DNA from 3 places in the Streptomyces sp. NBC_00872 genome. Region 3 is predicted to be linked to each of the others. Evidence: riboswitches for the same ligand, from Rfam matches in the RefSeq annotation. Region 3 holds a riboswitch; each other region holds the start of a gene.

Region 1 (11,286 bases), 2.6 Mb from region 3:
TACTGGCCGTTCGGGCGCAGCCGCAGCGGCTGTTCCCCGTACTCCTCCAGCGCGTGCGCGATCCAGCCCGCCGTACGGGCCACGGCGAAGACCGTCTCGCCCGCCTCGGCCGGCATCCCGGCGGTCACCGAGAGCACCGCGAGCGCGAGGTCGACATTGGCGTGCGGGGGCGCGTGGCGCGCGGTGGTCGCCTCCACCTCCCGCGCCGCCGTCAGTACGGGACCGGCCCCCGGCACCTCCCGCAGTACGGTGAACAGCGCCTCGGCGCGTGGGTCCCGGCCCGGGTAGAGCCGGTGGCCGAGACCCGGCACCGGGCGGCCCGCCCGTAGATGGTCCGCCACCACCGCGGCGGCGCTGCCGCGCTCCAGGACCTCGGTGAGCATCCGGTGGGCGAGACCGCTCGCCGAGCCGTGCAACGGTCCCTCCAGCGCGCCCAGCCCCGCCGAGACCACGGCGTAGGGATGCGCGCGGGCCGAGGCGGCGACCCGGACGGCGAGCGTCGAGGCCGCCAGATCGTGGTCGATGAGCAGGGACAGCGCCATGTCGAGGGCGCGTACGCCCGGTTCGCCGGCCGGCCGCGCGGTCAGTCTGGACCAGAGCCGCCGGGCGAGCGAGCCGTCGTCGTCGCCGTCGCGATCGACGCGATCGACCGGCCGACCGGTACCGCGCGACGGCTCCTCGACCTCCGGCAGCGCGTCGACCAGGGTGGGGATCAGCGCGCGGGCGGTGGTCAGCACCGCGTCCCGGGAGAGGTCGAAACGCAGCGGATCGGCCACCGCCGCCGCGACCGCGGCCACGCGCAGCCGGTCCGTGGACCCGCTGTGCGCGGGCAGGGCCCCGATCGCCCGCCGCGCGGCGACGAGAAGGGCCGCGGGCGCGTCGAACCCGATGCCCTCCCGCAGGGTGCCCGTCCAGAGCCACTCGGCGATCTCCTCGTAACGGAACCGCCGTGCCAGCTCCGTCGCGTCCACGCCCCGGAAGTAGTACCGGTCCGTGTCGATCAGGGTGATGCCGGTACGGATCCGCTGGAAGGCGTCGCCGCCCGCTGAGGGCTCGCGTCCACCCCTGCGGGCGAGCGCGTCGACCTCCTCGGCGTCGAAGGTGCTGCCACGGCCCCGGGGATCGCGCCGGCTCGTGAGCTGGCCCCGGCTGACATAGGCGTACACCGTCTCCGGCTTCACCCCGAGCCGCTCGGCCGCCTCCCGGGTGGTCAGCCGCTGTCCCTCATCCATGCCCTCATCCATGTCCACGCCTCCAGGGCCACACCGTACATACATTGATTGAATCAATGTTGACAGTGATTGAGTCAAGCATGGACAGTCGCATCAAGTTCAGGAGTTCAGGAAGTCGAGCCGCGAGACTTGGCGGCTTGCCAGGTTTGGGAGGAAATGTGTCGACCAACGGGACCCACGGCACCAACACGGCCGCCCCCGGCGTACCGCGCGGACTCGCGGGCGTCGTCGTCACCGACACCGCGCTCGGGGATGTCAGAGGAAGCGAGGGCTTCTACCACTACCGCCAGTACTCCGCCGTCGAGCTGGCACGGAGCCGCGGCTTCGAGGACGTATGGCATCTGATGTTCCACGGAGAACTGCCGGACGCCGCAGGCCGGGCCGCGTTCATGGAGCGCACCGCCGCCCTGCGCCGGCTGCCCGAGGATGTCGCGGCGGCCCTGCCCGTCATCGCCCGCTCCTCCGCGCGGTCGGGCCCGCTCGCCGGGCTGCGGACGGCGCTCTCCCTCTTCGGCGCCTCGGCCGGGCTCAGGCCGCTGTACGACATCGGCGCCGGCCGCCGCCGTACGGACGCGCTCGCGGCCTGCGCCGCCGTACCGACCATGCTGACCGCGCTGTACCGGCTCGGCCGGGGACTGGAGCCGGTCGCGCCGCGCGAGGATCTCCCGTACGCCGCCAACTATCTCCACATGCTGACCGGTACGGAACCGGACCCGGCGCGGGCGCGGGCGGTCGAGCGGTATCTGATCTCCACCATCGACCACGGTTTCAACGCCTCCACCTTCACCGCCCGGGTGATCGCCTCCACCGGGGCCGATCTGGCCGCCTGTCTGGCGGGCGCGGTCGGGGCGCTCTCGGGGCCGCTCCACGGCGGGGCGCCGAGCCGGGCCCTCGACACGCTCGACGCCATCGGGACCGTGGACCGTATCGACCCCTGGATCAGGGAGCGGGTCCTGGCCGGGGACCGGATCATGGGGTTCGGGCATCCCGTCTACCGCACCGAGGATCCGCGCTCACGCATGCTGCGCGGGATCGCCGAGGAGTTCGGCGGCCCGCTGGTCCGCTTCGCCGTCCAGGTCGAGGCGAGGGTGGAGGCGATTCTCGCCGAGCTGAAGCCGGGCCGTGAGCTGCACACCAATGTGGAGTTCTACGCGGGCGTGGTCATGGAGCTGTGCGGACTGCCGCGCGAGATGTTCACACCGACCTTCGCCGCCGCCCGGGTCGTCGGCTGGAGCGCCAATATCCTGGAGCAGGCGGAGGACTCCAAGATCATCCGCCCGGCGGCCCGTTACGCGGGACCGCCCCCGCCCCAGCCGGTCCCGGCCTGCTGAGCGGGACGGCACCGACTCGACCCCCACGCGGCACGGAGGCGCATTCGTGAGCAGGCAGCAGATCCCGGTGGTCGTCCTCACCGGCTTTCTGGGATCCGGTAAGACGACCCTGCTCAACCATCTTCTGCGCCGCCGCGCGGGCCGGCGTATCGCGGTGGTCGTCAATGACTTCGGCGCCATCGAGATCGACGCCATGACGGTCGCGGGACAGGTCGGTTCGACGGTCTCGCTCGGTAACGGCTGTCTGTGCTGCGCCGTCGACGCGAGTGAACTCGACACCTATCTGGAGCGGCTCAGCCGGCCCGAGGCCCGGATCGACATCATCGTCATCGAGGCGAGCGGACTGGCCGAGCCGCGGGAACTCGTCCGGATGCTTCTGGCCGGGGACCATCCGGGCACGGTGTACGGGGGACTGGTCCAGGTCGTCGACGCGGCCGAGTTCGACGCCACCCGGGAGCGCCACCCCGAGATCGACCGGCATCTCGCGATCGCCGATCTCGTGGTCCTGAACAAGTCCGACCGGGTGGCGGAGCGGGAGCGGCGGCGCGTCCTGGCCGCCGTCGGAGGGCTCACGTCCGGGACACCCGTGATCTCCGCCTCGTACGGACGGATCGATCCGGAGCTGCTGTTCGACCCGGCCGTGCCGGCGGAGGAGGAGAAGGTCCGTCAGCTCTCCTTCGAGGATCTGCTGTACGGGGAAACCTCGCACGAGGGGAGCGAAGGCCACGAGGGCGGCGAGGGTCACGGGGGCAGCGGCGGCGACGGCCACGAGGGCCATCTCCACGCGGCGTACGAGAGCGTCTCGTACACCGCGCGGGCCCCGATGAACCCGCGCCGGCTCATGGAGTTCCTCGACTCCCGGCCCGAAGGGCTCTACCGGATCAAGGGGTTCGTGGACTTCGGCGCGTTCGATCCGGGCAATCGGTACGCCCTGCACGCGGTCGGCCGGTTTCTGCGCTTCTACCCGGAGCCCTGGGCGCGCGACGAGGAGCGCCGCACCCAGCTCGTACTGATCGGCTCCGGCATCGACGGCGACGCGCTGCTCAAGGAGCTGGCGGTCTGCGAGGAGTCCGGACCCCAGGACGCCCCCGTCGACGACCGGGCGATGTGGGGCGTCCTGCGCTACGTACCCGACCCGTCCGAGCCAGGGCCCGCCGCCGGGGCCGAGCCCTGAGCCGGCGCCGGGCCCGAGGGCCCGGCCGCCGCCCCGGACCAGCCGTAACTTCAGCCGGACCGGAGATCCGGGATCCGGGTCCGCGATCCCGGGCCCTCGTCCGTCAGTGCGCGGGCCCGGCCAGTGCCTCCACCGCCAGGGTGAACGGCGTACCCGAACCGTCCCGGCGCGGATCGGGATCCGGCAGCTCCACCGGAGCGCCGTTCTTCTGCGCCGCCCGCGCCGGGCTCGCCCCGGCCCAGGCCAGCACGAGCATGTCCTCACCCTTCAGGAACCGGTGGCAGCGCACACCGCCCGTCGCCCTGCCCTTGCGTGGGTACTGGTCGAACGGTGTGAGCTTGGCCGTACGCACCGAGTCGTCCAGTGTGCCGTGCGAGCCCGTGACCGTGAACACCAGGGCGTCCACCGCCGGGTCCACCGCCGTGAAGGAGATCACCGTGGCGTCGTCGGTCAGCTTGACACCCGCCATACCGCCCGCGGGGCGGCCCTGGGGCCGTACCTGCGAGGCCTGGTAGCGCAGCAGTTGGGCGTCCGAGGTGATGAAGACCAGATCCTCCTCGCCCGTGCGCAGCTCAGCTCCGCCGACGATACGGTCGCCCTCCTTGAGGGTGATGACCTCCAACTCGTCCTTGTTGGCGGGGAAGTCGGGCACCACCCGCTTGACCACGCCCTGGAGCGTGCCCAGCGCGAGGCCCGGGGACGACTCGTCGAGTGTGGTCAGACAGACCAGTTCCTCGTCGCCCTCCAGCGCGAGGAACTCCGAGACCGGAGCCCCGCCCGAGAGATTCGGCGCCGAGGCGGTGTCCGGGAGCTGTGGCAGATCGATCACCGAGATCCGCAGCAGCCGTCCGGCCGAGGTGACCGCGCCGACATCGCCGCGCGCCGTCGCGGGCACGGCCGAGATGATCACATCGTGCTTGACGCGCCTGCCGTCGCCGCCCTCCAGCGGCTCGCCGTTGACCGTACGGGCCAGCAGACCGGTCGAGGAGAGCAGCACCCGGCACGGGTCGTCCGCCACCTCCAGCGGCACCGCGGCCACCGAGGAACCGGCCGACTCCAGCAGCACCGTGCGCCGGGGGGTGCCGAACTTCTTCGCCACCGCGGCCAGTTCGGCCGAGACGAGCTTGCGCAGCTCGGTGTCCGAATCCAGGATTCCGGTCAGCTCGTCGATCTCGCCGTTGAGCCGGTCGCGCTCGCTCTCCAGCTCGATCCGGTCGAAGCGGGTGAGCCGGCGCAGCGGGGTGTCCAGGATGTACTGCGTCTGGACGTCGCTCAGCGAGAAGTGCTCGATCAGCCGCTGCTTGGCCTCCGCAGAATTGTCGCTGGACCGGATCAGCCGGATGACCTCGTCGATGTCGATGAGCGCGACGAGCAGGCCCTCGACGAGATGCAGCCGGTCGCGCCGCTTGGTCCGCCGGAACTCGCTCCTGCGGCGCACGACGTTGAACCGGTGGTCCAGATAGACCTCCAGCAGCTCCTTCAGCCCCAGTGTCAGCGGCTGGCCGTCCACCAGCGCCACATTGTTGATACCGAAGGACTCCTCCATCGGCGTCAGCTTGTAGAGCTGCTCCAGCACCGCCTCGGGCACGAAGCCGTTCTTGATCTCGATGACCAGGCGCAGTCCGTGCGAGCGGTCCGTGAGGTCCTTGACATCCGCGATGCCCTGCAGCCTCTTCGCGGAGACCAGGTCCTTGATCTTCGCGATCACCTTCTCGGGACCGACCGTGAAGGGCAGTTCCGTGATGACCAGACCCTTGCGGCGCGGGGTGACGTCCTCCACCGTGGCGGTGGCCCGGATCTTGAAGGTGCCGCGCCCGTTCTCGTACGCGTCCTTGATCCCCGTCAGTCCGACGATCCGGCCGCCGGTGGGCAGATCGGGACCCGGGACGAAACGCATCAGCGTCTCCAGGTCCGCGGCCGGGTGCTTGATCAGATGGCGTGCCGCCGCCACGACCTCCCCCAGATTGTGCGGCGGCATGTTCGTCGCCATACCGACCGCGATGCCGGAGGCGCCGTTGACCAGGAGGTTGGGGTAGGCGGCGGGAAGCGTGACCGGTTCTCGCTCCTGGCCGTCGTAATTCGGCTCGAAATCGACGGTGTCCTCGTCGATCGACTCCGTCATCAGTGACGTGGCGTCAGCCATCCGGCACTCGGTGTAGCGCATCGCGGCCGGCGGGTCGTCATTGCCGAGCGAGCCGAAGTTGCCATGTCCGTCGACCAGCGGCAGCCGCATCGAGAACGGCTGTGCCATCCGGACCAGCGCGTCGTAGATCGACGCGTCGCCGTGCGGGTGGAGCTTGCCCATCACCTCGCCGACGACACGAGCGCACTTCACATACCCGCGGTCGGGGCGCAGGCCCATCTCGTTCATCTGGTAGACGATGCGGCGGTGCACCGGCTTCATGCCGTCCCGGGCGTCCGGCAGGGCCCGGGAGTAGATCACCGAGTACGCGTACTCGAGGAAGGAGCCCTGCATTTCATCGACCACGTCGATGTCGAGGATCTTCTCCTCGAAGTCCTCCGGCGGCGGGGTCTTCGTGCTGCGGCGGGCCATCGCTGCTGCGGCTCCTTCACAGGTCCTGTACGGCAACTTCTCTAGCTGACGCCGACCATTGTGGACCGAGCCAGTGACAACGCCGACCTCGACCCGTCGTTGGGGATGCGGCGAGGGGCCGTCCACAGGTCCCCGGGAGCCCGCCCGGAGATCGCTGAGAGCCCCCGGGAGACCGCTGAGAGGCCCCGGCGGGACCTCGGCGAGACCTCGGAGAGGTGTCCGCCGAGATGTCCGGCGGGACGTCCGCCGGGACGTCCGGCGCGGGTGTGACACCCGGGAACTTCGCCAGGTGTCGGCACGCTTGCATACAGTGGCAGGACTTCTCCATATCGCGATCGAAGGGACGTACATGCCCATGGGTCACACGGCCACAGCGCAGGCCGGTTCCGGCGGCCTGACAGCGACTGAGCACCGCCTGGCCAACGGCCTGCGCGTGGTGCTCTCCGAGGACCACCTGACCCCGGTCGCCGCGGTCTGCCTCTGGTACGACGTCGGCTCACGCCATGAAGTCAAGGGCCGTACGGGACTCGCCCACCTCTTCGAGCACCTGATGTTCCAGGGGTCGGCCCAGGTGAAGGGGAACGGCCACTTCGAGCTGGTGCAGGGCGCCGGCGGCTCGCTGAACGGCACCACCAGCTTCGAGCGGACGAATTATTTCGAGACCATGCCCACCCACCAGTTGGAGCTGGCGCTCTGGCTGGAAGCCGACCGGATGGGCTCGCTGCTCGCCGCGCTCGACGAGGAGTCCATGGAGAACCAGCGGGACGTCGTCAAGAACGAACGCCGCCAGCGCTACGACAACGTGCCGTACGGCACGGCCTTCGAGCGCCTGACCGCGCTCGCCTACCCCGAGGGCCATCCGTACCACCACACCCCGATCGGCTCGATGGCCGACCTGGACGCGGCGACGCTGGAGGACGCCCGCGCGTTCTTCCGTACGAACTACGCGCCGAACAACGCGGTGCTCTCGGTCGTCGGTGACATCGACCCCGAGCAGACGCTCGCCTGGGTCGAGAAGTACTTCGGCTCCATCCCGTCCCACGACGGCAAGCAGCCGCCGCGCGACGGCACGCTGCCCGACACCATCGGCGGGGAGTTGCGCGAGGAGATCCACGAGGAGGTCCCGGCGCGCGCGCTGATGGCCGCCTACCGGCTGCCGCAGGACGGCACACGCGAGTGCGACGCCGCCGATCTGGCGCTCACCGTCCTCGGCGGCGGCGAGTCCTCCCGGCTGCACAACCGGCTGGTGCGCCGGGACCGGACCGCGGTCGCCGCGGGCTTCGGACTGCTGCGTCTGGCGGGCGCCCCCTCCCTCGGCTGGCTGGATGTGAAGACGTCCGGCGGGGTCGAGGTCCCGCGGATCGAGGCCGCCGTCGACGAGGAGCTGGCCAGGCTCGCCGCCGAGGGACCGACCGCCGAGGAGATGGAGCGGGCCCAGGCCCAGCTCGAGCGCGAGTGGCTGGACCGGCTGGGCACGGTCGCGGGCCGCGCCGACGAGCTGTGCAGGTTCGCGGTGCTCTTCGGCGACCCGCAGCTCGCGCTGACGGCCGTCACGCGCGTGCTGGACATCACCGCCGAGGAGGTGCGCGCCGTCGCCGCGGCACGGCTGCGCCCCGACAACAGGGCGGTGCTGGTGTACGAACCGCTCGCCTCCGAGGACGCCGCCGACGCGGCGCGCACGGCCGGCGACGAGACCGACGAGCACGAGGGGACGGACCAGTGAGCGACGCTGCCGTGACCATGGACTTCCATCCGCAGCCGACCGCCGGCGAGGCCAGGCCCTGGGCCTTCCCCGCCCCCGGGCGCGGTGCGCTCGACAACGGCCTGACGGTGCTGCGCTGCGACCGCCCGGGACAGCAGGTGGTGGCCGTCGAGATCAATCTCGACGCCCCGCTGGAGGCCGAGCCCGAGGGGCTCGACGGTGTCGCCACGATCATGGCGCGCGCCTTCTCCGAGGGCACCGACAAGCACAGCGCCGAGGAGTTCGCCGCCGAGCTGGAGCGCTGCGGCGCCACCCTCGACGCGCACGCGGACCACCCGGGTGTACGGATCTCCCTGGAGGTCCCCGTCTCCCGGCTGCCCAAGGCACTCGGCCTGCTCGCCGAGGCGCTGCGCGCCCCCGCCTTCGCGGACAGCGAGGTCGAGCGGCTCGTACGGAACCGGCTCGACGAGATCCCGCACGAGACCGCCAACCCGGGCCGCCGCGCCGCCAAGCAGCTCTCCAAGGAGCTGTTCCCCGCCGCCTCACGGATGTCCCGGCCGCGCCAGGGCACCGAGGAGACGGTGGAGCGCATCGACGCCGCGGCCGTCCGGGCCTTCTACGAGGCGTATGTGCGTCCCGCCACGGCCACCGCCGTGGTCGTCGGCGATCTCACCGGCGTCGATCTGGACGAGGTGCTCGCGGAGACCCTCGGCACCTGGACCGGTGACACCGCCGAGCCGCGCCCCGTACCGCCCGTGACCGCCGACGACACCGGCCGCGTGGTGATCGTGGACCGGCCCGGGGCCGTCCAGACGCAGCTGCTGATCGGCCGGATCGGTCCCGACCGGCACGACCGCGTCTGGCCCGCCCAGGTGCTCGGCACCTACTGTCTGGGCGGCACGCTCACCTCCCGGCTCGACCGGGTGCTGCGCGAGGAGAAGGGCTACACCTACGGGGTGCGGGCCTTCGGGCAGGTGCTGCGCTCGTCCGCCCCCTCGGAGCCGGGCGGGCCGACGGGTGCCGCGATGCTCGCCATCAGCGGTTCCGTGGACACCGCGTCCACGGGTCCGGCGCTGGACGACCTCTGGAAGGTGCTGCGCACCCTCGCGGCCGACGGTCTCACCGACGCCGAGCGTGATGTGGCCGTCCAGAATCTGGTGGGCGTGGCGCCGCTGAAGTACGAGACGGCCGCCTCGGTCGCCGCCACGCTGGCGGACCAGGTCGAGCAGCACCTCCCGGACGACTTCCAGGCACAGCTCTATGCCCGGTTGGCCGAGACCGGCACGGTCGAGGCGACGGCCGCGGCCGTCAACGCCTTCCCGGTGGACCGGCTCGTCACCGTGCTCGTCGGGGACGCCGAGCAGATCAAGGAGCCGGTCACGGCTCTCGGTATCGGAGAAGTGACGGTCGTCTCCGGCTGACCGATCGGCTGACCAGTCGGCTGACCGAACGGTCACCGGTGACCGATTCCGATCGCTGGAGCTCTGCTCGGTAAGCCCGATAAGCCCGGTAACGATAAATCCGTCGGTGAGATAAACCCCGGTGACACCCGTCACCGGGGTTTCCTCATATGTCCGCTTTAGTGGGGAGGTTGCCTGTCTGCCCTGTGGTGTGCGCTACAAAACACCCTGTCCATTTGGTGATTGAAAGATGAGCCGCTTAGCGTCGGTCCGGCTGTTCGCCAGCACCCCGCCGCGACCGCGGCATCGGACAGCCATCGCCGAGTCCCCGTCAGGCGCGAGCCTGGGGAGCCGGGGACCCACACGCAGTCCCCGGGGTGAATCGGACGCCTTGGCGCACACCCGCGCCGAGGTGTCCGTAGGAGACCTTCCTGCTCCCACCCTCTGTCCCGGTAGGCGAGAAGGAGGGAAAGGACCAACCGCTACATGGCGTTCACCCGTGCCACCGGCAAGCATCGTGCCCGGAGCCGTCGGACCCGCAGGGGCATGGGCGCCGCCGGCGCCGCGACGCTCACCGCGACAGGTGTCATCAGCGCCCTGGCCGCCCCGGCGCACGCCGCCGAGCCGGACACCCGGGCCTCCGGACGGACCGGGCTGGCCCAGGCCCTGGTCATCGGTGACTCCCTCGCCGACGCGATCGACGCCCAGGCCGAGGCCCAGCACCAGGCCGCCGTACGGGCCAGGGCGAAGGCCGAGGCCCGGCGGGCGGCCGAGGCCCGTGCCAAGGAGATCCGCGCGGAGAGGCAGCGCGCCGCCCGCGCCGCCGAGCGCAGGCGCCTCAACGCCTTCCGGCTCCCCGTCACCGGCTCGTACGTCACCACCGGCTACCGGACCGGCGGCTCGCTCTGGTCCTCCGGCAGCCACTCGGGCGTCGACTTTTGCGCGGCGTCCGGGACCCCGGTGGTGGCCGTCGGCGCGGGCACCGTCGTCGAGGCCGGCTGGGGCGGCTCGTACGGCAACAACGTCGTGCTCCGGATGACCGACGGCACCTACACCCAGTACGGCCATCTCTCCTCGATCGCCGTCTCCGCCGGTGGGACCGTCGTCCCGGGACAGCGGATCGGTCTCTCCGGCGCGAGCGGCAACGCGACCGGACCGCATCTCCACTTCGAGGCCAGGACGGACCCTGAGTACGGCTCCGACATGGACCCCGTCGCCTATCTGCGCGCACACGGTGTGAACGTCTGACCGAAGCCGGCCGCTGGCCAAAAGATATCTATTGATTCCGGGCACCCATCGGAAATCCGCGTTGATTGCAATAGAGTCACGGAACAGGCGTCGATCGGCAGCGTTTCGCGCGGATTAAGTCGGAGGTTCGGACATGCGCATTCCCGCGCACTCGGTATGCACGGCGATCCGCGACGACATTGTCTCCGGTGTATTCGAACGGGGCAGCCGGCTCACCGAGGAGCAGCTCGCGCGGCGCTACGGCGTCTCCCGGGTCCCGGTGCGCGAGGCCCTGCGCACGCTGGAGTCCGAGGGCTTCGTGACCACCCGCCGCCATGTCGGCGCGTGTGTGGCCGAGCCCACGGACCAGGAGGCGGCGGACCTCCTGGAGGTACGGCAGCTGCTGGAGCCGCTGGGCGCGGCCCGCGCCGCCCAGCGCCGTACGGAGGCCCATCTCAAGGTGCTCCGTGGCCTGGTCAGACTGGGGCAGGAGAGGGCCAGGCGGGGCCAGGGCGAGGATCTGCGCTCGCTCGGCGCCTGGTTCCACGAGACGCTCGCACAGGCGTCGGGGAGTCCGGCGCTCACCGCCCCGCTCACCCAGCTCCGGCACAAGATCGCCTGGATGTATGTGGTCGACCAGCCCGCGCATCCCGTGGAGTCCTGGGC
Region 2 (8,211 bases), 2.8 Mb from region 3:
TTTTACAGGGCCGTGCATGAGGAGAGGTACGCCATGAACCATCCTTCGGCCCGCTATGTCCTGCCCGAGTTCACCGAGCGGACGGCCGGCGGGACCCGCACCCTCGATCCGTACTCCAAGCTCCTGGAGGAGCGGATCATCTTCCTCGGCACCGCCGTCGACGACACCGCGGCCAACGATGTGATCGCGCAGTTCCTCCATCTCGAGTACGCCGCGCCCGACCGGGACATCTGCCTCTACATCAACTCCCCCGGCGGCTCGATCAGCGCCATGTCCGCGATCTACGACACGATGCAGCTCGTCACCTGCGACGTGGAGACGACCTGTCTCGGGCAGGCCGCCTCGACCGCCGCGGTACTGCTGGCGGCCGGCACCCCCGGAAAGCGGATGGCACTGCCCGGCGCCCGTGTCGTCGTCCAGCAGCCCGCCATCGAGGAGCCCGTCCGGGGCCAGCCGTCCGATCTGATGATCCACGCGGAGGAGATTCTGCGGCTGCGCGCCGTGCTCGCGTCGCTGCTCGTACGGCACACCGGCCAGAGCGAGCCGCGAATCGCCGAGGACATCGAACGGGACAGGATCTTCACCGCCGCCGACGCGAAGGCGTACGGTCTGATCGATCACGTGGTCCAGAACCGCAAGACGTCCCTCGGCGCGACCCACCCCTTCGGATCCCCCGGCGGGCGGTGACACGCCGATGCTGCCACCGGAACTGCCCCCGCTGCCCGCACTGACCCGCGCCGAGGGAGATCTCGTCGACAGCTTTCTCCATGTCCTCGATCTGCTGGGCCGGATCAACCCGGCGCGCGGCTCGGACACCTACAGCGCACTGCGCGCGGCCCAGGCGCTGCCCGCGCAAGCGGTCGCGCTGCGGGACGCCCTGACGGCGATGCACATGCGCGGTGAGACAGAACTGCACGCGGCGACGCTCGCCCGTGCGCTGCGCGTGCTCGACGGTGAGCGACGCGCCGGGCGCGTCACGATGCCCCCCGAAGACACGACTTGAGCCCGTTTCCGTTCCCGTATGGACGCGTCCGTACGGGAGCGGCTCGGCCTTTCGGGGGACGGATCTTCCGGACACTCCGGGGGACCCAAGTTGCGCGAAGCGGCCGGACGCGGGAAGCACCTCCCAACCGCCGCGCAGGTATGGGCCTCATCAGGGTCCGGGCCCCCGGTACGACACACCGCTTCGCCACCCGTACGGATCAGACGTGACGAACTTCACATAACGTCGTTGCGTCTCGGAAATCATCTGATTACGCGTCAAGATCCCTGGGACGACAAGCCCCCGCCACCCCCGGCGGGGCGGTCCGGGCGGACGCCGAGTCCTGCCGCCGTTCCGGATGTCTGGTCGACAGGAGTGGATCGGCAGGAGTGGAGGACCCGAGCAGTACGGGACGACCACGTATGCGTACATGGGCCGTCCCTTGGGGTGAAGCCGCTCACGCGGCCGGGCATCTTCGCCTGTCCGAACCCGACAGGTCATCCTTCACAGGCGGCTGACGAAGGGTTGCGCATGAATGCGCAGACATATGTCCCGTCTCTGCTGTCCCGGGCCGGTGCCGTATCGGTCCTCACCCTCGCTACGGTCGGGGGAACGATACTGGCACCCGGCGCCACGCCCGAGGCCCATGCCGCCGCACGCGCCGTCAAGGCGCTCCGGGTGGCCGCCTCCAAGGAAGGTTCGCCGTACCAGTGGGGGGCCACCGGACCCCATCGCTTCGACTGCTCGGGCCTGACGCTCTACTCGTTCAAGAAGGCCGGCAAGAAGCTCCCGCGCACCGCTCATCAGCAGTACAACGGGACCCGCCATATCTCGGCGTCCCACCGGCGCAAGGGCGACCTGGTGTTCTTCCACGCGGGTGGCTACGTCTACCACGTCGGTATCTACGCGGGCCGCGGGAAGATCTGGCACTCGCCCAAGACCGGTGCCCTGGTAAGGCTCGAACGGATCTGGTCCCGGAGCGTCATGTACGGCCGGGTGAACTGAGCGTGGCACGTTCCGCACCGGCCGGTGCGCGCCCGGCCGGTCCGGAACGGCCCCCCGAGAAACATGTCCGGTCCCCCCCTGGACCGGCGCACGGCACCCGCCCGGTCCTGACCGGGCGGCCCACCACCCCGCCGGTGACCACCGGCGTACGGAACACACGCGGCCGGTCCCAGGCCGTCGTGGAACAGCACGCGTTCCGTCCCCCCGCCGGCACGGGGACGGAACGCCCGGATCCCCGGCCGCACCAGGCCGGTACAAGGAACACACGCGGCCCGTCCCAGGCCGCCGCGGAACGCCCCGTGTCCCGTCCCTGGCCAGGACGGGACACGGGCCCGCGCCGACAGCACAGCGCCGGACACGGACCGTGCGCCGGCCCGTCCCCCGCCCTCTCCCCACCGGGAGGCGGGACATGGGACACCGGACGTGCGGCACGGGACACGCACGCGGATGTCCGCCGCCGTGGGCCGGTCAGCTCTGGACCGGGACCGTCCAGGGCAGCGCGATCCAGACCGTCTTGCCGCCCTCCGAGGTCGGTGTGACGGACACTTCCCCGCCGCTCTCCGCCGCCAGCGAGCGGACGATCACCATGCCCCGGCCGTTGTCCTGCTGCACGGCCGCCGGCAGCCGCTGCGGCCAGCGCGGATGGCTGTCGGTGACTCCGACACGGAGTCGTTCGTCCCGGTCGAGCACGATCTCCACGGTGAACGTGGGCGACTGGCCGAAGGTGTGCTGCACGGCGTTGGTCGCGAGCTCAGAGACGATGAGCCGCACCGTGTCGGCCGTCTCCGCCCGGCCCGGCAGACCCCACTCCGTCAGCAGGTCCGCGACATATCTTCGCGCCGCCGGTACCGACGCGGGATCGCTCGGAAGCGTGATGGATGCTTCCTGATGGTCTGCCATGGCGACGCCGTCCCTTTCCCGCCGGACCTGACTCCGCCGCAGTGCGGATGACTGCGCGGACGGCCTCGGACTGTGCTCAGCGTGCCACTCATCCTGCCGTTCACACGGCCGATCCACCGAGATCTGCATATATCTGTCGCTCGAAGTGGTGAACTCTGCTACGCGAGACCGTATTTGGGCGGCGAAAAGATAACTTCTCCGCCGCGGCGCACTCGGCGCCCACGGACGCTTACCGGAGCGGGTCGGCGAAGGGATCTATTCATGCGGCATATTCCGGCGGTACGCCGGCGCAGGCTCGGGGAGGAATTGCGCAGACTGCGCCAGCGGGCGGGGCTGACGAGCGGCGAGACGGCGCGGCTGCTGGGCTGGCACCAGTCGAAGGTGAGCCGGATCGAGACGGGCGTCAGCGGGGTCAAGGACGAGGACCTGGAGGGGCTGCTCGACGCCCTGGGTCTCACCGATCCCCAACTGCGGGCGCTGCTCGGCGCCTTGGCGGGAATCGCGGGCGGCGGCCCCGGGTGGTGGAAGGCGTACGGAGGGGTGATCCCGCCCCGCTACCGGGACTTCATCAGCCTGGAGTCACAGGCCTCCACGGCCCGTACGCTGGAGACTTCGGTGATGCCGGGGCTGCTCCAGACGCCCGACTACGCGCGTGCGGTGACCAGGGCGGCGCTGGACGGTCTGCCCGCCACGACGGTCGACTCCCTGGTCGAGGTACGGCTCGCCCGCCAGGAGTTGCTGCACTCCGCGACCCCGCTCGAACTCCACGCCGTACTCGACGAGGCGGTGCTCCGGCGCGAGGTGGGCGGTCCCGGGGTGATGCGGGGTCAGCTACGGCGTCTGTCCGAGCTGGCCCGGCTTCCGCAGGTCTGTCTCCAGGTCCTTCCGTTCACTTCGGGCGGCTATGTGGGACTCACCGGTCCTTTCGTTATCTTCTCATTCCCGGGCATTACTGATCTGGATTTGGTCGTTCTCGACCATTTGACGAATAGCCTCTATCTGGAACGGAAAGAAGACCTTGAGGCGTACTGCGCCGCGTTCCGTACGATGCAGGCGCATGCCCTCTCGCCCGAAGAATCATTGGATCTCATCGCCGGGATCGGTGACGGCGCGTAGGGAGCATCATGACCGCTTACCTCGCACAGCCCCCTGTCCAGACTCCATCCTCCGCCCCCCTCACACCCCCCGCCCCTACAACGACTTCCCCGGTGGCCCCCCTGGCCACGGCCGCCACGGCCGCCCGCTGGCGGCGCAGCAGCTACAGCACCGGGGCGAACAACTGCGTCGAGTCCGCGCGCGTCGGCGCGGACGCACTGGCTGTACGGGACTCGAAGAACGTGACCCGGCCTCACCTCTCCTTCTCGGCCGCCGCGTGGACGTCCTTCGTCACCGCGCTGCGCGAGGAGGACATCGCGTACTGACCGACCTGCCCGACCGGCCCGACCGGGCAGGACCAGGTCAGACGGCGGTCGCGTCCGCGGGCGCGACCGCCGTGATCGTCCGTACCGCCGTATCGATCTGATCCTCCGTCAGATCAGCGCGCGCGGTGAGCCTGAGCCGGGAGATGCCGTCCGGCACCGACGGCGGGCGGAAGCACCCCACGGCCAGCCCTCCGCCCCGGCAGTCGGCGGCCCAGCGCACGGCCGCCTCCGGTGACGGCGCCTGTACGGAGACGACGGCGGCGTCCGGTGGCGCGGCGGTCAGCCCCGCCGCTGTCAGCCGTCGGTGCAGCGTACGGGCGACCTCACGGGCACGGTCCGCCCTGCCGGGCTCCCGGCGCAGCAGCCGCAGACTCTCCAGCGCGCCGCCCACGGCCGCCGGCGCGAGTCCCGTGTCGAAGATGAACGTCCGCGCGGCGTTGACGAGATGCTCGATGACCCGGGCCGGGCCGAGTACCGCACCGCCCTGGCTGCCCAGGGACTTGGAGAGGGTGAGGGTGGCGACCACGCCGGCCGCGCCCGCGATGCCCGCGGCGTGCGCCGTACCCCGGCCGCCCTCGCCGAGCACGCCCAGACCGTGCGCGTCGTCGACGACCAGCGCGGCTCCCCGGGCCCGGCAGACCCCGGCCAGTTCCGCCAGCGGCGCGGCGTCACCGTCCACCGAGAACACCGCGTCGCTCACCACCAGCGACCGCCGCCCCGGATGCGCTTCGAGTGTCTTGCGCACGGCGTCGGGGTCCGCGTGCGGTACTACCACGGTCTCGGCACGAGAGAGCCGGCAGCCGTCCACGATCGAGGCGTGGTTGCCCGCGTCGGAGAGGAGCAGCGAGCCACGGGCCGTCAGCGCGGTGAGGGCGGCGAGATTGGCGGCGTAGCCGGAGGAGAGGACGAGCGCGGCCTCGAAGCCGCAGAACTCGGCCAGTTCACGCTCCAGTTCGGCATGGAGGGCGGTGCTGCCGGTGACCAGCCGGGAGCCCGTGGCGCCCGCGCCCCAGCGGCGGGCGGCGTCCGCCGCCGCACCGGTCACCGCGGGATGGCGGGCGAGGCCCAGATAGTCGTTGCTCGCCAGATCCAGCAGGGCGGAGTCGGCCGGGCGCGGGCGGAGCGTACGGACGAGCCCCGCCGTCCTGCGGCGGCGCGCCTCGTCGTCGGTCCAGTCGAAGGGATCCGCCCGGTCGGAGGAATCGGTCCGGTCGGAGGAATCGGTCCGGTCGAGGGGATCCTGCGCCATGGTGCGGTCCTTTTGTAGGGTGCGCACAGACTTTAACCGTGGCCGGACCGGGTCAGGATGTGGCCATGCACACACTTCGTTCTGGTGGTGTTGTCAGGTTCCTCCCTGGCTTCGAGGTGCCCGGTTAGGCCAGGATCGGCACCATGGACCTGCTGAACACACTGGTGGAGAAGGGCCTGCGGCGCGAGCTGCCGACCCGCGAAGAAGCGCTCGCCGTACTGGCGACCTCCGACGACGATCTGCTCGAAGTGGTGGCCGCGGCCGGGAAGGTGCGCCGCCAGTGGTTCGGGCGGCGGGTGAAGCTCAACTATCTGGTCAATCTGAAGTCCGGGCTCTGCCCCGAGGACTGCTCGTACTGCTCGCAGCGGCTCGGATCCACGGCGGAGATCCTCAAGTACACCTGGCTGAAGCCCGAAGAGGCGTCGAAGGCGGCGGCGGCCGGTGTGGCGGGCGGGGCGAAGCGGGTCTGTCTGGTGGCGAGCGGACGCGGTCCGACGGACCGTGATGTCGACCGGGTCTCGCGGACGATCGAGGCGATCAAGGAGCAGAACGAGGACGTCGAGGTGTGCGCCTGTCTCGGGCTGCTCTCGAACGGGCAGGCGGAGCGGCTGCGGGCCGCGGGGGCCGACGCGTACAACCACAACCTCAACACGTCCGAGGGCACGTACGGGGACATCACCACCACCCACACCTACGCCGACCGGGTGGACACGGTGCGCCAGGCGCAGTCGGCCGGTCTCTCCGCCTGCTCGGGTCTGATCGCCGGCATGGGGGAGAGCGACGCGGATCTGGTCGATGTCGTCTTCTCGCTCCGTGCGCTCGACCCGGACTCGGTGCCGGTCAACTTCCTGATCCCGTTCGAGGGCACACCGCTCGCCAAGGAGTGGAACCTCACCCCGCAGCGCTGTCTGCGCATTCTGGCGATGACCCGGTTCGTCTGCCCGGATGTGGAGGTCCGGCTCGCGGGCGGACGTGAGGTGCATCTGCGCTCGATGCAGCCGCTCGCGCTCCATCTCGTCAACTCGATCTTCCTCGGCGACTACCTCACCAGTGAGGGCCAGGAGGGCAAGGCGGATCTGGAGATGATCGCGGACGCGGGCTTCGAGGTGGAGGGCGCGGGCACCACGACGCTGCCCGAGCACCGGGCGGGCGGCTGCGGGCCGTGCGGGGACGGTGAGGCGGGGGCCGGGGCCTGCGCGGATCTGTCGGACCGTACGCCCGCGGCAGCCGCGGCGACCGCGGCGGGCGGCGAGGAGCCGCCGGCCGGAAACGATCCTGCGGCCCGCCGGGATCTGGTCGCCGTACGCCGCCGTGGCGCCGGCACGGATCTGGCGCCCAATGCCTGAGCTGTCCCCCGGCGAACTGCTGGACCTGGACCGGGCCCATGTCTGGCATCCGTACGGGCCCATGCCGGGCCGCGTCGCGCCGCTGGTCGTGGAGTCCGCGTCCGGGGTACGGCTGCGCCTGGCCCAACCCGCGCACGGACAGCGCGAGTTGGTCGACGGCATGGCGTCCTGGTGGTCGGCGGTCCATGGCTACAACCACCCGGAGCTCAACGCGGCGGCGCGCGGTCAGCTCGACCGGATGAGCCATGTGATGTTCGGCGGGCTCACCCATGAGCCCGCCGTACGGCTCGCCTCCCTGCTGGTGGAGATCACGCCCGAGCCGCTGCGCCATGTCTTCCTCTCCGACTCGGGCTCGGTGGCGGTCGAGGTCGCGGCGAAGATGTGCCTCCAGTACTGGCGGTCACTGGGACGTCCCGAGAAGCGGCGGCTGCTGACCTGGCGCGGCGGCTACCACGGCGACACCTGGACGCCGATGTCGGTGTGCGATCCGGACGGCGGTATGCACGAACTGTGGTCGGGGCTGCTGCCCCGGCAGATCTTCGCGCGGACGCCGCCGGCCGGGTACGAGGAGACCTACGCGGAGGAGCTGCGCACACTGATCGCCCGGCACGCGGAGGAGCTGGCGGCGGTCGTCGTCGAGCCGGTGGTACAGGGAGCGGGCGGCATGCGCTTCCACTCCCCCGAATATCTGCGGGTGCTCCGGGAAGCGTGCGACACGCACGGTGTGCTGCTGATCTTCGACGAGATCGCGACCGGGTTCGGGCGTACGGGCACGCTCTTCGCCGCCGATCAGGCCGGTGTGTCGCCCGATGTGATGTGTCTGGGCAAGGCGCTGACCGGGGGCTATCTCTCCATGGCGGCGACGCTGTGCACCGCGCGGGTGGCCGACGGCATCTCGCGCGGGGAGGTGCCCGTACTGGCCCATGGACCGACCTTCATGGGCAATCCGCTGGCCTCGGCCGTCGCCCGCGCCTCGATCGAGCTGCTGCTCGGCCAGGACTGGGAGGGGGAGGTCAAGCGGATCGGCACGGGCCTGCGCGACGGGCTCGCCGAGGCCGCCTCCCTGCCGGGGGTACGGGATGTCCGTGTGCTCGGCGCGATCGGTGTCGTCCAGCTCGACCACGAGGTGGACATGGCGGCGGCGACCGAGGCGGCGGTGCGCGAGGGTGTCTGGCTGCGGCCGTTCCGCGATCTCGTCTACACGATGCCGCCGTATGTGACGGGTGACGACGATGTCGCACGGATCTGCCGCGCGGTGACCGCGGCGGCGCGGAAGGGCTGAGCCATGCCCGTGTTGATCGTGACAGG
Region 3 (11,286 bases):
AATCATACTTTTCGAAGTTGTTCGAGGCGGAAGGTGGAATTCGTTCCGTGTCGCGGTATCTCCGTGGCGCGTCGAACAAGGAGTCCCCTATGCGTCGAACTCTCGCATCCCTGGCCACGGTCGGCCTGGGGCTGTCCGTGGTCGTCGGTCTCGCAGGGACCGCCACGGCGGCTGTTCCCTCGCCGGCGGCTGCCGGTCCCGGAGATCTTGTGCTGGCGTACCAGTGCAATGCCGGTGGCGGCACGGTCGTTTTCCCCCTCGGTCCCGTCGCCAGGTGTGAAGGCGGACGGTTCGCCGGTTCCATCGTGGTGGTGTAGCGGACGGCGGGGCGCGATCAGGCCGGTGGGTACGCCGGCGACGCCGTGAGCGCGTCCGGTGTCCGGTCGGCCCGTCGGGCTCCGTTCGACGGGAGACAGAGCGGCGCGTGCCCGGTCGTGGGCGCGCGTTCCCCAGGTACTCAACAGCGTGGGAGAGAAAATATGCGTATGTGCAGAGCTGTGGCGGTCTCGGGTCTGGTCCTCGCCGGAATCCTCGGATCCGCCGGGGCCGCGACTGCCGCCGAACACGAGGGGGACTCGCCCCTGGTGAGCATCGGGTCGATCGATGACTCGATCGAGGATCTTCTGGAGCAGACTGTGCTGCTCGACGACTGACAAAGTCTGGATCCGAAGTCTGGACACGACCGAAAGTCTGGACCCGACAGACAGAGTGCCCCTCTGCCCGGCCCGCCAGGAGCCGGGTGGAGGGGTCTTGTCGTTCCCGGAGGTAGAGGGCAGGGGGCAGGGGGATAGAGGGGCGGAGGGTGGGAGGGGGAGGTTGGGAGGGGCCTCGAGCGGAGGGCCTCGGGCGTCGGGCCTCCCGTCTCGGGTCTCGGGCACCCCGTCGGGCGGGGGCCGGCCGTCTGCCCGGCTCTCATCGACAGCCGAACGGCTGCCCAGGGGCTTCTTCCGTGGGGGTGGAGGGCTGCGGGACCATCGGCGGACGGTGCCCCTCGCACCTGCGATCCGCTGAGATCTCGGAGGCCTACGTGACGGTGATAGTCGGACTGGTCCACAAGAAGCGTGTCTATCTGGGGGGTGACTCCGCCGGGGTCGCCGGATACCAGCTCACCGTCCGCCGCGATCCCAAGGTGTTCACCAACGGTCCTTACGCCATGGGCTTCACCACCAGTTTCCGGATGGGACAGTTGCTCCAGCACGCCTTCAAGGTGCCGCGGCCCAAGGGAGATCTGGATCGGTTCATGGTCACGACATTCGTCAACGCCCTGCGGACCTGCCTCAAGGACGGCGGCTGGGCGCGGAAGGAGTCCGAGCAGGAGCAGGCCGGGACCTTTCTGGTGGGGGTGCGGGGGCGGTTGTTCGCCATAGACAGCGACTATCAGGTGGCCGAGTCGGCCGACGGCTACGCGGCCGTCGGATGCGGTGACGAACTGGCCCTCGGCGCTCTGCACGCGACCGCCACGCTGGCCATGAAGCCGCGTGCCCGGCTCGAGACCGCGCTGGCCGCCGCCGCCCATCACAGTGCCGGGGTGTCCGCGCCGTATCTCTATGTCGCCACCCCGCGCCCGTCGTGAACCGATCGAGCACAGGGGCGTCGGGACCGTCGGGGAGATCAGGCCCGTCAGGCTCGTCCGGTGCCTCGGGCACGTTCGGTACGGGGGAACTCGTCCGGCGGCTCGGGCTGTTCGACGCCGTGACCATCGGTCTGGGAGCCATGATCGGCGCGGGCATCTTCGCCGCGCTCGCCCCGGCCACCGCGGCGGCCGGTTCCGGGCTGATGGCAGGGCTGGCGATCGCCGCCGCCGTGGCGTACTGCAACGCGACCTCCTCCGCCCGGCTGGCCGCCCTCTACCCGGCCTCCGGTGGAACGTACGTCTACGGCCGTGAGCGGCTCGGTCCCTTCTGGGGGTATCTCGCCGGATGGGCCTTCGTGATCGGGAAGACCGCCTCCTGCGCGGCGATGGCGCTGACCGTGGGCGCCTACGCCTGGCCGGGGCAGGCGCACGCGGTGGCGGTCGCCGCCGTGGTGGCGCTGACCGCCGTGAACTGTGTCGGGGTGCAGAAGTCCGCCTGGCTCACGAGAGCCGTCGTCGCCGTCGTACTGGCCGTGCTCGCCGCCGTGGTCGTCGCCTGCCTGACCGGGAGTACCGGGAGTACCGGTAGTCCCTCCGCCCTCGCCACGGCCGTCACCTTCGGCGGGGTGTTGCAGGCGGCCGGGCTGCTGTTCTTCGCGTTCGCCGGGTACGCGCGTATCGCCACGCTCGGTGAGGAGGTCCGCGACCCCGCCCGTACGATCCCGCGCGCGATCCCCCTCGCCCTCGGCATCACCCTGGTCGTGTACGCCGGTGTCGCGCTCGCCGTCCTCTCCGTCCTGAGCCCCGGCAGGCTGGCCGACGCAACGGCCCCGCTCGCGGAGGCGGTACGCGCGGCGGGCGTTCCCGGTCTGGCGCCGGTGGTACGGGTGGGTGCGGCCGTCGCCGCCGTCGGCTCGTTGCTCGCGCTCATCCTCGGCGTCTCGCGTACGACCCTGGCGATGGCCCGCGACCGGCACCTGCCGCATGTTCTGGCCGCCGTGCACCCGCGCTTCAAGGTGCCGCAGCGCGCCGAACTCGCCGTCGGAGCGGTCGTCGCCCTCGCCGCCGCCACCGTGGATGTGCGCGGTGCGATCGGCTTCTCGTCGTTCGGGGTTCTCGTCTACTACGCCGTCGCCAACGCCGCCGCCCTCACCCTCACCCGCACCGAGAAGCGCCCACCGCGCGCCGTGCCCGTACTCGGACTCGTCGGCTGTCTGCTCCTCGCCTTCGCCCTGCCCCTGTCCTCGGTCGTGTCGGGCGCCGCCGTACTCGCGGCCGGCGCCGCCGTGTACGCGGTCCGCAGGCGCGCGCGGCCCGGCGGGCCCCAGTCCGGCAAGTCCCGGTCCGGCGGGCCCCGGTCCGGCAAGCCCCGGTCCGGCGGGCCCAGGGCGGCGGGAGCGTGATGATCGGAACGGTGCGACGGGTGTGATCAGAACGTAGCTTCCCAGCGGCTGCGCGGCGGGCGGGAAGGTCGCACTCTTGGCCCTATGAGTGATGCACCGATCGTCGTCCACCGGGCGTCGGGGACAGGCGGGCGGCGGGTCACGGTCCGTGGGCGGATCATGGGGCTCGCCCACTCCGACACCCATCTCGTCGAATTCCTGCGGCTGGCCGGTCTGCCCGATGCCTGGGAACTGCTCGACGACCCGGAGTGGGTGGAGTGGCAGGGCGGTCCCGCGCACGAATACAGCGTCGTATGAGGTACAGCTGTCGTAGGGGGTACAGCCGAGGTACAGCGTCGTATGAGGTGATCATCCTCCGCGCCCCGGAGCCCCGCTGGCGCCGAGCCCCCGCCGGCGTCCCCCCCCGGCTGGGCGCCCGCAGGCGTCCGCCCCCCGGCTGGGCGCCCGCGCCCCCGCCGAGCCTCCGCCCGAGCCCCCCGTCGGCGCCCGCGCCCCGCTCGCTCAGTCCGGTGGGACCGTCGCCGCGATCGACGTGAGCTGCGTCAGGCTGTCGATCCGCCAGTCCGCCGCCTCCACCACCTCCGGATCGTCCGCCCACAGATAGCCCCATGGACCGCGCCGCAGATGGGCGGTGCGCAGGCCGGCCCGCTGGGCGGGGAACAGGTCGTACGCCGGATGGTCGCCCACGTACAGCGTTCTGTCGGGCGCAGCCCGCGCCGCCTCGATGACATGGCCGAAGAACTCCGGGGCCGGTTTGGCCACGCCCCACTCTGCGGAGGTGGCCACCAGATCGGCGGGCAGATCGAGGCGGCGCAGCAGATCACCGGCCTTGACGGTCTGGTTGCCCGCGAGCACGACACGGATACCGAGGGCCCGGAGACCGGCCAGGGCGGGCCGTACGTCGGGGTAGAGGTCGGACTCGTCGAGATGCTCGCCGCGCCCGGCCGCCTCCCTGGCCCGGTTGGCCTCGCCGATGTCCATACCGGGCTTGATCAGATGGAGGGCGTCGGCGTTGTCCTTGTTCTGGACGGTGGCGGCGCCCACCAGTGCGGAGATGGTGTGCCGGGGAATACCCAGCCAGTCGGCCCATGAGGCCCAGTAGCGGTCGTCGCGCACGAGGGTCTCGCCGACGTCGAACACGATGGTTTCGATCACCGGTCCAAGCGTAGGGGGACACGCTCCGCCGATTGTCAGTGGCTGGCCGTAGCCTGTCTCCTATGTTCGCTTCCTCGTCCGCTCACTCCTCTCACTCCGCTTCCCCGTCAGCTTCTTCTTCCGCTTCTTCCGCTTCTTCGGCTCCTTTGTCCGGTTCGATAGCGAGTGCCGTGTCCGGTGCCGCGTCGGACTCCCCGTCCGCGTGCGATTCCGTCCGGTCCGCCGCCGTGGTCAACGCGGAGATCCGCGCCCTGTGGGTACGGGCCGGCAGCGCGCTCTCCTCCGCCGAGCAGGAGCGTTACCAGCGGCTTCTGGTGGAGTGGGCCGCGGCGGTACGGGCCGATGTCGTCACGGCGGCCTAGTCCAGGGTGCGTTGACGGCTCTGTCGTCGACGGCTCTGTGACGGGAGCCATGACGGAGGCCATGACGGGAGCCGTGACGGAGGCCATGACGGGAGCCGTGGCACGGCCTGGCGGGTCCCCGTGGTGCCCCCGTGGCCAGTGGTAATGATCTTGCTCTGAATGGCGTAAGGTTGTGTTTACCGACGCGGGGTGGAGCAGCTCGGTAGCTCGCTGGGCTCATAACCCAGAGGTCGCAGGTTCAAATCCTGTCCCCGCTACTGAAAAGAGTGGCAACAGCCGAAGGCCCGGATTCCAAGTGGATCCGGGCCTTCGCTGTGTGCCTGTCTGTCCGTGTGCCTGTGTGCCCATGTGCCCGTGTTTCCGCGTGTCTGTGTGCCCGCGTGCCTGTGTGTCCGTGCCCCCAGGACCGCACCCGTCTTCGGGACCGCACCCGTCTTCGCGCTTGACCTTTACGCCGCGTCAAGTTCTACCGTCGAAGTCATGGAGTGGTCGATCCAGGAGATCGCGAAGATGGCCGGGACCACGAGCCGCACGCTCAGGCACTACGGCGAACTGGGGCTGCTGATGCCCAGCCGCACCGGCGGCAACGGCTACCGCTACTACGACCAGGACGCCCTGGTCCGGCTCCAGCGGATTCTGCTGCTGCGGGAGCTGGGACTCGGCCTGTCGGAGATCGCCCGGGTCCTCGACGGCCGGCAGGACACGGCCGTCGCCCTGCGCACGCATCTCAGACTGCTGGAGCAGGAGCGCGAGCGCGTCGAGCGGCTGATCGCGTCGGTGCGGACCACTCTCCACAAGACCGGGACGGGAGAGGAACTCATGGCCGGGGAAGTGCTCGACGGCTTCGATCACACACGGTACGAGCGGGAGGTGACCGAGCGATGGGGCCGGGAGGCGTATCGGAAGGGCGACCGCTGGTGGCGCGCGCTCAGCGAGGAGGAACGCCAGGGGTTCCAGGACCGGCACGAGGCCATCGCCCGCGACTGGGCACGGGCGAGGGAGTCGGGGCTCGCCGCCGACAGCGACGAGGCCCAGGCCGTCGCCCGCCGTCATTGCGACTGGCTGTCGGTGACGGCGGAACCCACGAAGTCCTATGTCATCGGCGTGACGCGAATGTATGTGGACGATGCACGCTTCACAGCGGCCTATGACAAGTACGGTGAAGGGACAGCAGTGCTCGTACGGGACGCCATGAAGGTGTACGCCGAGCACCACCTGACTGGCTGACCGGTCGGTACGGCCGGCCGGTCGGCAGACTCGGCGGCGACCGGGCACCGGCCCGGCGACCGACGTGGCGACCGACCGGCCATATGACCGAACGACCGGGCCGTCCGGCCGTCCGGCCGTCTGACCTGCTGAGGAGCCGGTCGCGATCCGACCTCCTCCATAGCCCACTCGGCCGACGGCGAGTCGCCGCCGAGGACGGCAGCGGCCAGCCTGGGTGGGGCGCGGTACCGTCCGCAGCCCTAGGCGGAACCGGGCAGGTGACCACTGGTGGGGAAGCTGAGCAAGCTCAGGGAGACCCTGAGTGGCAGAGGCGCGCGGGCCGACGATCTGACCGGTCCGATGTCCGCCGACGGGTCACCGATGCCGGAAAGCCGTATCCGTACCAGCCGCCGGCTGGTGCGCTTTCTCCCCGTCCTGGTGATCGGCGTCGGGGTAGTCCTCGATCTCTCGACCCCGACGCGGGTCACCGCCGCCCCCCTGTACGCGGCCTCACCCCTGGTCGCGGCGCCGTTCTACCCGCTGATCGGCACGCTGCTGATCAGCGTCGCGGCGGTCTGCGCCGAACTGTCGATGCACCTCTACGCCAACTCGCTCAACACGCTGGAGTCGCTCAGTGAGTTGCTGACGGTGGTGATCGTGTCTCTTCTCGCGCTCTACATCGGCGGGGTACTGCGCCGCAGCGGGCAGCGGCTCGCCTCGGCCCGGATCATCGCCGAGACCGCTCAACGGGCGGTACTGCCAAGACCCGCCGAGCGGATCGGGGGGCTGCGTATCGCCGCGCGGTACGAGGCGGCCCAGGAGGGCGCGTTCATCGGCGGCGATCTGTTCGCCGTACAGGACACGCCGTACGGGGTACGACTGGTGGTGGGGGACGTACGGGGGAAAGGGCTGGAGGCGGTCGAGGCGGTGGCCGTCGTCATCGGGTCCTTCCGGGAGGCCGCCGAGCAGGAAAGATCGCTGGAGGGCGTGGCGCAGCGGCTGGAGCGCGCGCTCACCCGCGACGGGAGCAGACGGGGCGGGCTCGACGCCTTCGAGGGGTTCACCACGGCGGTGCTCGCCGAGATCCCGCACGACGGGAGCGTGGTGCGGCTGGTCAACCGGGGCCATCCCGATCCGCTGCTGATGTGCGAGGACGGCGCGGTACGGATGCTGGAGACGCGCGACCCCGCGCTGCCCCTCGGGATGAGCGAACTGGCCGCATGGCCGGACCGTGCCCAGCAGGCCTTCTACCCGGCCGGCTCGACGCTGCTCTTCTACACGGACGGACTCTCCGAGGCGCGTGACGCCCACGGGGTCTTCTATGTGCCGAGCGACCGGCTCGACGGACGGATCTTCCAGGGGCCCGACGAACTGCTCCAGGCGCTGATCGACGACGTCCGGCTGCACACCGGCGGCGGGAGCCAGGACGACATGGCGCTGCTGGCGGTGAACCGCCCCACGGAGGGGCAGCCGGAGCGGCGCAGGACGATACCCCTCGTTCCCTGAAGCAGTTCCCTGGAGCAGTTGCCTGGGTTCCCTGACGGTTGCCGGACGCCGTTCGCTGACGCCGTTCGCTGACGCCGAGTCCGCCGTCACCACCGTGTGTGATCGACAGGTATCCCTCCGCATAACATTTGACATACCGTCAGGTAAGTGGGGCGTACTGAAAGGAAGTCAGCTCGCCCGATTGCGTATGCATGTGCCCTGGTGTGTCCGATGCGAAGTTGTTAATGATCACCGGGAACGGCTTGGAATAAGGGCCTGGTCTCTATTAACGTTCGATAACGCAGCGCGGTCGTCCCAGCCGTCGTAAGAGTCGGCACCGTGCTCATGCGCCGAATCCCGCAAGGGAACCGGGGAACCACCAATTGGGGTGAATCGGAAGTTCTTCGCTGCCTCGTGCGGCGCAGGGCGACCGTAGGAGACCTTCCTGCTCCGAACCCGTCAGCTAACCCGGTAGGCGAGAAGGAAGGAAAGGAGTGCGCCTCAGTGGCGTCCAATCAGCCTGCCCCCACCGCCCCCTTCGAAACCACCTCCTTCGGCAGCGAGCCGGAACGGGCATGGGGCGAGTGGAACCCGACCGAGGAGTCCGTACGCCCGGTACGCGGCAGGCATCGTGTCGGCAAGCAGCGCAACGGCTTCGCCCGTAGCTCCACCGTCCTCGGCGTCGGTGTCATAGCCGCCGTCGGCGCGGGCGGCATGGCCACCGCGCAGGACAAGCCCGCGGTCTCCATATCCCTGCCCGACGCCATCACCGACAATCTTCCCGACGCCGGGTCGCTCCCGGGCATGGGATCGCTGGCGGCGGACGAGGCCGAGCCGGACCTGCTGGCCAGCGCCCCGCTCACCACCGCCGGTATGACCGCCGCGGACGCGGAGCAGGGCGCCACGGACGCGGGCGAGGCCCTGCGGGCCCGGATCCTCCAGCAGGCGGAGCAGCAGCAGAACGAGGCCGACGCGACGGAGAAGGCGGCCGCGGAGCGCGTGGCGGCCGAGCAGGCCGCGGCACTGGCCAAGAAGCAGCAGACCGAGGCCGAGAAGAAGATCGAAGAGGCCAAGAAGAAGGCCGAGGCGGAGGCCAAGGCCAAGGCGGAGGCGGAGCGCCTCGCGAAACTGGCGGCCAGCTTCGCCCTTCCCACCTCCTCGTACACCATTACCTCCACCTACGGTGAGTCCGGCTCCATGTGGTCCTCCGGCTACCACACCGGTCTGGACTTCGCCGCCCCGACGGGCACCCCGGTCAAGGCCGTGCACAGCGGCACGGTCACCTCCGCCGGCTGGTCGGGCTCGTACGGCTACCGCACCATCCTGGAGCTGGATGACGGTACGGAGATCTGGTACTGCCACCAGTCCTCGATGACCGTCACCGCCGGGCAGAAGGTCACCACCGGCGAGACCATCGGCCGGGTCGGCGCGACCGGCAATGTGACGGGGCCGCATCTGCACCTTGAGGTGCACACCGCGGGCGGCTCCGGTATCGACCCCATGAGCTGGCTGAGCAGCAAGGGTCTGACTCCCTGACCCGGGGTTGACCCCATGATCCGGGCCTGGCTTCCTGCCCAGGGTCTGACCCCATGACCCGGGTCTGACTCCCTGACCACGGCCTGACCCGGGCCCGGGGCTCTGTCCCCGATTCGACCACCGTGGCGTGACTGGCACAGTCCGGTCCCCGGCGGCTCCGGCGCTCGCCCCCCGACGCCTGGGCCGCCGGTCCCGTTTCCGGCCCCCGCCCCTCCGCCAGCCGTCAGTCGTCAGCCGTCGGCAGGGGACCTGACCTGACCTGACCGGCACGTTCGTCCACGTTCGTGTCAGTACTGGCGGTACGGGTTGTAGCCGTCGTAGTCGATGTACGGCGGAGGCACCGGCACCCGGCCCGTGGCCCGCGCCGCATAGGTCAGCGCCGGTCCCGCCGTCTCCCTGCGCTGCCAGAGATGGTGCAGCAGCTCCTGCTCGCGCTCGACGAAGTCCGGGCCGGCCTTGCCGCGCTGGGCGTGGTGGCGCAGAAACGCCAGGGACGTCGCGAACGCCTCGTACTCGCCGACCGATCGGGACGCCTGGGGCCCGTACGTACGGCCCGCGAAATCGCGTGCCACCGTGCGCGCCCGCATCGAGGAGAGCGCCTGGGGCGCGGCCGCCGGCAGCCAGCCCGCAGCCGCGTACGCGGGCAGCTCGGCGGAGACCGTACGCAGCTCGCGCTGTCTGCTCCAGATCGCCAGCCAGGTCAGCAGCCCGAAGACCGGCACCATGAACGCCGCGTACACGGCGTAGAAGCCGAACGGGCCGAAGAGCGACGTCGAGCCGTTCCACAGCGCGTGCATCCCCATCGCCAGCGCCAGACCGAGCGGTGGAAGGGCGAACCGCCGGAACCTCTGGCGACGGGTCGCCATCGCCGCCAGCCCGAAACCTATGCCCGTGAGCACGGTGAAGAGCGGGTGCGCGAACGGGGACAGCACCACCCGTACGAAGAAGGTCGCCGCCGTCATGGCGGGCAGGCCCGTGCGGTCCGCGGTCTGGTCCTCGCCGAAGGCGCTGCCGAGATAGAGGATGTTCTCGGTGAAGGCGAAGCCGGTGGCGGTGAAGCCCGCGAACACGACCCCGTCGACCAGCCCGGTGAAGTCCCGTCTGCGGAACAGGAAGATCAGCAGGATCGCCGCGGCCTTGGCGCTCTCCTCCACGACCGGCGCTATCACCGTGGCGCCCAGGGACTCCGCGCCCGCCGGGTCCGCGGTGGCGGTGGCTATCCACCGGGTCGCGAAGGTGTTGGCGATGATCGCGACCAGGGCCGCGGCGAAGGCGCCCCAGGCGAACGAGAACAGCAGATTGCGCCAGGGGCCGGGATCGACGCGGTCCAGCCAGCGGAAGGCCGCGATCAGGAGCGGTACGGGCAGCACGGCGAGACCGAGACCGACCAGAAAGCCCTCGGTGCCGGTCTGGTCCCGCACGAGCGCCAGGATCACCAGCGCGCAGAGTGCGAGCAGCGTGATCACGGCCCCCGCCCGCACCGCCCGGTGACGCCAGAAGGCGCGGCGCGGGCGATAGCGCCTGCGGGCAGGGTCCGGTACGGCGGTCCACAGGTCACCGAGCTGTTCCTGCTGCTCGTAGACGGGGATCGCCGGGCCCGGATCGAGGCGCTGCTGCGAGGGTTCCGACACCCGATGACCCTAACGAGAGCCACTGACACTGGCGATGGTGCCTCTGCCGCTACCGCCGGTTACGGGCGGACCCGGGGCGGGCCCTACGGTCAGGTCGCGTCAGGCGGACGGCTGTCCCGGCTGTCCCGGCTGTCCCGGCAGATCCGGCAGATCCGGCAGATCCGGCCGTGCCGGCCGTTACGGGTGTCCCGGCCGTTCCGGCAGATCCGGTACGCGGCGGAACAGCAGATCGCGTACGGCATGGCCCTTGTCGAGCCCCTGGCCCTCGAACCGGGTCAGCGGCCGGAACGCGGGACGGGGCGCGTATCCGCCGTCCGGCCGGGTGTTCTCGAAGCCCGGGTGGGCCGTCAGCTCCGCGAGCATCTGCTCGGCGTACGGCTCCCAGTCGGTCGCGCAGTGCAGTACGGCCCCGGGCCTCAGCCGGCTCGCGGCCAGGGTGAGGAACTCCGGCTGGATCAGCCGTCGCTTGTGGTGGCGCTTCTTGGGCCAGGGGTCGGGGAAGTAGACCCGCAGCCCGTCGAGGGACCCGGGCGGCAGCATCTCCCTGAGCAGGATGATCGCGTCGCCGTTGGCCACCCGGATGTTGGACAGTCCGTTCTCCTCCGCGAGCCGGAGGAGATTTCCCTGGCCGGGGGTGTGCACATCGACCGCGAGTATTCCGGTGCCGGGGTCGTCCGCGGCCATGCGCGCGGTGGCCTCGCCCATCCCGAAGCCGATCTCCAGGACGACCGGCAGCCCGCCGAACAGCTCGTACGGATCGAGGACCCGCTGTCCGTCGATGTCCAGGCCCCAGACGGTCCAGAGCCGTCGCAGCGCGTCGGCCTGGCCCGTGGTGACGCGGCTGCGGCGCGGCTGGAAGCTGCGGATGCGCCGCTCGAAGTGCGAGCCGGCTGGATCGGCGGCGGGCCCGTCGCCCTCGGGGAACATCCGGCTCA

Evidence for each region. Region 3 has a riboswitch for cyclic di-AMP ahead of OG214_RS21090 (M23 family metallopeptidase). Riboswitches for the same ligand answer to the same signal wherever they lie in the genome.
Region 1: another riboswitch for cyclic di-AMP. It lies ahead of OG214_RS09975 (M23 family metallopeptidase); the one in region 3 lies ahead of OG214_RS21090 (M23 family metallopeptidase).
Region 2: another riboswitch for cyclic di-AMP. It lies ahead of OG214_RS33105 (C40 family peptidase); the one in region 3 lies ahead of OG214_RS21090 (M23 family metallopeptidase).

The regions. Positions count from the first base shown of each region.
Region 1 covers NZ_CP108806.1:2,337,608-2,348,893, reverse strand. Annotated here, with positions in the region: gene OG214_RS10005 (citrate synthase) at 1-1,232, opposite strand, end outside; gene OG214_RS10000 (citrate synthase) at 1,391-2,563, shown strand; gene OG214_RS09995 (CobW family GTP-binding protein) at 2,610-3,737, shown strand; gene OG214_RS09990 (DNA topoisomerase (ATP-hydrolyzing) subunit A) at 3,841-6,291, opposite strand; gene OG214_RS09985 (pitrilysin family protein) at 6,641-8,014, shown strand; gene OG214_RS09980 (M16 family metallopeptidase) at 8,032-9,414, shown strand; cyclic di-AMP (ydaO/yuaA leader) riboswitch at 9,702-9,867, shown strand; gene OG214_RS09975 (M23 family metallopeptidase) at 9,880-10,641, shown strand; gene OG214_RS09970 (GntR family transcriptional regulator) at 10,775-11,286, shown strand, end outside.
Region 2 covers NZ_CP108806.1:7,726,733-7,734,943, reverse strand. Annotated here, with positions in the region: gene OG214_RS33115 (ATP-dependent Clp protease proteolytic subunit) at 34-687, shown strand; gene OG214_RS33110 (hypothetical protein) at 695-1,003, shown strand; cyclic di-AMP (ydaO/yuaA leader) riboswitch at 1,307-1,510, shown strand; gene OG214_RS33105 (C40 family peptidase) at 1,514-1,987, shown strand; gene OG214_RS33100 (ATP-binding protein) at 2,456-2,887, opposite strand; gene OG214_RS33095 (helix-turn-helix domain-containing protein) at 3,149-4,003, shown strand; gene OG214_RS33090 (DUF397 domain-containing protein) at 4,096-4,308, shown strand; gene OG214_RS33085 (8-amino-7-oxononanoate synthase) at 4,346-5,557, opposite strand; gene bioB (biotin synthase BioB) at 5,701-6,903, shown strand; gene OG214_RS33075 (adenosylmethionine--8-amino-7-oxononanoate transaminase) at 6,896-8,185, shown strand; gene bioD (dethiobiotin synthase) at 8,189-8,211, shown strand, end outside.
Region 3 covers NZ_CP108806.1:4,924,683-4,935,968, forward strand. Annotated here, with positions in the region: gene OG214_RS21040 (hypothetical protein) at 90-317, shown strand; gene OG214_RS21045 (hypothetical protein) at 486-653, shown strand; gene OG214_RS21050 (hypothetical protein) at 1,028-1,573, shown strand; gene OG214_RS21055 (APC family permease) at 1,681-2,976, shown strand; gene OG214_RS21060 (hypothetical protein) at 3,061-3,273, shown strand; gene OG214_RS21065 (HAD family hydrolase) at 3,478-4,131, opposite strand; gene OG214_RS21070 (hypothetical protein) at 4,302-4,493, shown strand; tRNA gene OG214_RS21075 (tRNA-Met) at 4,677-4,750, shown strand; gene OG214_RS21080 (MerR family transcriptional regulator) at 4,974-5,720, shown strand; gene OG214_RS21085 (PP2C family protein-serine/threonine phosphatase) at 6,060-7,205, shown strand; cyclic di-AMP (ydaO/yuaA leader) riboswitch at 7,523-7,677, shown strand; gene OG214_RS21090 (M23 family metallopeptidase) at 7,689-8,720, shown strand; gene OG214_RS21095 (PrsW family intramembrane metalloprotease) at 9,008-10,351, opposite strand; gene trmB (tRNA (guanosine(46)-N7)-methyltransferase TrmB) at 10,529-11,286, opposite strand, start outside.